Regions from separate parts of the Blautia sp. OM06-15AC genome, predicted to be linked through region 1. Evidence: riboswitches for the same ligand, from Rfam matches in the RefSeq annotation. Region 1 holds a riboswitch; the other holds the start of a gene.

Region 1 (2,397 bases):
GCAGAGCGCGGACTGCGTAGAAGATTTTCATGACGATATCTTTCATCTTGCCTTCTTTTTTATACAGATGCTCCAGAATTGCCAGATAGTAGGTGAACCATCCGCCGGAAGTCGTTACAGTGAAAATGACCATGATGACTGCCAGAAGGATGCTTCCAAATTTGCCGAATCCGCTTGCAAATGCACTTAAAGCAAGTGTTCCGCCGTTCGTTCCGTCGGTCCAGTTTCCGCTTAAGATAACGGAAAGTGCGGTGATCGTACAGATAACCATGGTATCAAAGAATACCTCGAAAGATCCCCACAGACCCTGCTCTACCGGATGCGGTGTTTTTGCGGAAGCATGGATCATTGGAGAAGTACCCCATCCAGCCTCATTGGAGTATACGGAACGCGCCATACCCACACGGATAATCTCGCTGACTGCGCAGCCGGCAAAACCGCCGATCGCTGCTGTTCCGGTAAATGCGTTTGTTACGATGGCTGCAAATACGCCAGGAACGCGGTTGATGTTGATGATGATCATGCCAATTCCCATCAAGATATAAAGAACGCTCATAAATGGAACGAGCTTGCTGAACAGACTTGCGATTTTCTTCGTACCGCCGCTTGTAACGACATAGGTCAGAATGCAGAGCAGAACGCCCATCACGATAACGCCTTCTACTTTGAAGCTTCCAAGATTGATATTCTCAATACCGAACGCACCGGCTACGACCTGAGATGCGGTCAGGTTGGAAGAGGTTACGAAGAAGGTGGAGAAAATACCGATGCCGAAGATGAGCGCCGGGATCAGCCACAGCTTGCCCCAGTGGCGCTCCTCGCCAAGTCCGCACTCCATGTAGTAAGTCGGACCGCCGTAGTACTCACCTTTTTCGTTGGTGTGACGGTAGTAGCAGCCGAGGGTAACCTCAACCTGTTTTAATATCATACCAAGCAGAGACGAAAGCCACATCCACATAATGGCTCCCGGGCCGCCTGCTGCAACTGCAGTTGCAACACCGGCGATATTACCGAATCCTACGGTACCGCCGATAGCGGTCGAAATCGCCTCAAACGAGGAAAGCATACCCTTTCCTTCACTTGCTTTGTCTTCTTTCTGGAACAGTTTTCCGCCGGTTCTCTTCATAATCCAGCCAAAGTGACGGAACTGGAAAAATCCAGAACGAACGGTAAAGTACAGACCGGTCAGAATCATCAGCGCGATCAGCGGCACGCCCCAAAGGACACCGTCCAGCCAGTTAAGAAATGCTATCATGTCAAAATCCTCCCTTTTTTCTTTTCCGGCAACAGTTTTCTTCAGACGTATCCTGTAACACCCGTTTCGTCTTTCGTTCTCCAACCAAACAGATTTCCACCCCTGGAACCTTTTGTCACGGTTCCAACTGCAGTACAATAAAAAGAGCAGCGGTCTTCACCACTGCTCCATTAAATCTACGTTCATGAAGCAATAGCTCCTCCACCAGTACGGTGAGAGTGCACAGCCTGTTCGACTGTACCCCAACGCAGACAGTTTTTCGGGAACTGCCCCGTTTCGGCGAATGCTCCTTTCCCTGCCCGTCCCAGACCCCGTTGTCTCAGGACAGCTACTCTTAGCCTTCGCGCCTCTATTGCCGAATATGTATATTGACAGGTATTATCATATGTTTCTTTTCGCTACTTGTCAATCGTTTTTTCGACATTATTTTACAAAAATTTTATATTTTCGAAATTTGTCCTGATTTATTTGACTTTCTTGTCTCCCTCTGACGGCTTCAGCTGGTTGAACTTCCACAGACGCTCCATATAGCCGGACTGCTCTTTGGCCAGCTCTTCCACATTCGGGTTGTAAATGATTCCTTTTACCATTCATTCTCTGTCTGTCATACTGTCCTCCTGTCTGCTGTAGGATCTAAATAAGTATCCCTTCCAGATGATCCATCTCATGCTGGCAGATCTGGGCTGGCCAGCCGGTGAATTTCTGGCGTTGTTTTTTCCAGTTCCAGTCGTAGTATTCGATTTCGATGTTCTGGTACCGCTTTGTTTTCCGCACGCCTGGCAGGGAAAGGCAGCCTTCTTCTGTTTCGTAGGGGCCGCTTTTGCGGACGATCACCGGGTTGAACATGATGATGTCGCGGAATCCGGCGTTTACGATGATGATGCGTTTTTTCACGCCGATCATATTTGCCGCCATGCCGACGCATGCCTCGCGGTTTGCTGCCAGTGTGTCCTGCAGATCTCTTCCCACCTGCAGATCTTCCTCTGTCGCCGGGACGGATTTCTGTCCGAGGAAGAGAACGTCTCTCATAATTGGTTTTACCATTTGTGTTTCCTTTCTCTTTCGGCCTTAAAGGCCAAAATCGTTTAATTTTCTATTTGAATCCACATATCGCACGATGTGCATCCGATTACGTTTTTTCC
Region 2 (2,397 bases), on a different contig from region 1:
GGGATTTTCATTATGGCAGACAAGATGATTGAAAACAATCAGGTGGTTATCATGGGAGAGATTGTCTCCCCGTTTACATTCAGCCATCAGGTATTCGGAGAGGGCTTTTACCTCGTCGATGTGATGGTCAAGCGGTTGAGTGAATCGCAGGACATCATTCCGGTGATGGTCTCCGAGCGGCTGGTGGATGTATCACAGGATTACCAGGGTGAGTGGATCTGCATCAGCGGTCAGTTCCGGTCCTACAACCGCCACGAGGAGAAGAAGAACCGTCTGGTACTCTCCGTATTTGCGCGGGAATTAAGCTTCGTGGAGGAAGAGGACGATTCCGTCAAATCCAACCAGATTTACCTCGATGGATACATATGTAAACCGCCGGTCTACCGGAAAACACCTCTGGGAAGAGAGATCGCCGACCTTCTGATCGCGGTCAACCGTCCGTATGGAAAATCAGATTATATCCCGTGCATCTGCTGGGGACGGAATGCGCGGTATGCCTCTGCGTTTGCCGTGGGCGGCCACGTTCTCATCTGGGGACGGATCCAGAGCCGGGAATATATGAAGCGGCTGAGCGAGACGGAAATGGAAAAGCGGACCGCATATGAGGTTTCGGTGAGCAAGCTGGAATATAGTGAGAGTTAAAGCGCGATCCGCTGTTGACAAGAAAATTTAATGATGCTATAGTAAAAGCAGAACTGAAGTGGATAGAGGTCGCATTACTTCAAGAGTACCTTTTCGGATGCCTCAGCAGCAAAAGAAGAAGAGGAAAAGGGAAGAATGCCGAAGGACATCCGGCGCTGAACCGGTATGCTCCTGGGCGCAGGTTGAAAAAATCTGCGACTGTCATCGAGAGATGGAGAGCTATCTGATCATAGATACTGCGTATGTGTGAATTTGGAGGCGATCTTATCTGGGATGAGGCGCCTCTTTTTTTAACGGAAAGTGAAATTTTCCGTGGGAGATAAGCTCCGGCGACTGATTTCTTATGGTTTTATCTGACACAACATACAGGAGGAAAAGAGAATGTCTATTTTTAAAGGTGCAGCTGTTGCAATTATCACACCGATGACCGAAACACAGGAAGTGAATTACGAAAAACTCGGAGAACTGATTGAGGAGCAGATCGCCGGCGGAACCGACGCCATCGTTATCTGCGGAACCACCGGTGAGGCTTCGACCCTGTCCCATGAGGAGCATCTGGATGCCATCAAATATACCGTGGAAAAAGTAAATCACAGAATCCCGGTAATTGCAGGAACCGGCTCCAACAGCACGGAGACAGCAATTTATCTGTCTCAGGAAGCAGAAAAATACGGCGTGGACGGACTTCTTCTCGTTTCTCCGTATTACAATAAAGCAACACAGAAGGGCCTGATTGCACACTTTACCGCAATCGCAGACAGCGTCAAAGTGCCGGTCATCCTTTACAACATTCAGGGCAGAACCGGCGTAAACATTGCACCGGAAACGATCGTCTATCTGTTCAACAACGTTGAGAATATCGTTGCAGTCAAAGAGGCTTCCGGAAACATTTCCCAGGTCGCAAAAATTATGCAGCTCACCGATGGAAAGATCGATCTGTACTCCGGAAACGACGATCAGGTTGTGCCGATCCTTTCCCTTGGCGGAAGCGGTGTAATCTCCGTTCTTTCTAACGTAGCACCGCGTGAGACCCACGACATGGTACAGAAATTCCTCGACGGCGATGTGGCCGGATCCAGAGAAATCCAGCTGAGAGCACTGCCGCTCATCGATGCGCTGTTCTGCGAAGTAAACCCGATTCCGGTAAAAGCAGCGCTGAACCTGATGGGCAAAGAGGTTGGACCGCTTCGTCTGCCGCTGACCGAGATGGAGCCGCAGAACCAGGAGCGCCTGGCAAAGGCTATGAAAGATTTTGGAATCAAACTGGCTTAAGTTAAGAATACACGAAGTAAAGAAGGAAAAAGACAATGGTTAAAATTATTATGCATGGCTGCAACGGCCATATGGGACAGGTCATCACCGGCCTGGTAAAAGAAGATGCAAATGCAGAAATCATAGCCGGAATCGATATGAACGACAACGGCCAGAACGATTATCCGGTATTCAAAAGCCTGGCAGAATGCGATGTTCCGGCAGACGTAGTCGTTGACTTTTCTTCCTACAAGGCAGCCGACGCACTGCTCGATGCCTGCAAGGAGAAAAAACTTCCACTCGTCCTCTGCACCACAGGCCTCACCGAGGATCAGCTCAAAAAAGTGCAGGAGACCAGCAAAGAAATCCCGGTTCTCCGCTCTGCAAATATGTCCCTTGGTGTGAATACGCTGATGAAACTGGTACAGGCAGCTGCAAAAGTGCTTGCCGAAGCAGGCTTTGATATGGAGATCGTGGAGAAACACCACAAACTGAAATGCGACG

Evidence for each region. Region 1 has a riboswitch for lysine ahead of DXB83_RS08100 (alanine/glycine:cation symporter family protein). Riboswitches for the same ligand answer to the same signal wherever they lie in the genome.
Region 2: another riboswitch for lysine. It lies ahead of dapA (4-hydroxy-tetrahydrodipicolinate synthase); the one in region 1 lies ahead of DXB83_RS08100 (alanine/glycine:cation symporter family protein).

The regions. Positions count from the first base shown of each region.
Region 1 is NZ_QULD01000004.1:241,870-244,266, forward strand. Features, by position in the region: gene DXB83_RS08100 (alanine/glycine:cation symporter family protein) at 1-1,255, opposite strand, end outside; lysine riboswitch at 1,441-1,615, opposite strand; gene DXB83_RS08105 (maltose acetyltransferase domain-containing protein) at 1,720-1,845, opposite strand; gene DXB83_RS08110 (peptide deformylase) at 1,889-2,299, opposite strand; gene DXB83_RS16665 (hypothetical protein) at 2,341-2,397, opposite strand, start outside.
Region 2 is NZ_QULD01000002.1:314,907-317,303, forward strand. Features, by position in the region: gene DXB83_RS04970 (single-stranded DNA-binding protein) at 13-642, shown strand; lysine riboswitch at 698-872, shown strand; gene dapA (4-hydroxy-tetrahydrodipicolinate synthase) at 1,024-1,914, shown strand; gene dapB (4-hydroxy-tetrahydrodipicolinate reductase) at 1,950-2,397, shown strand, end outside.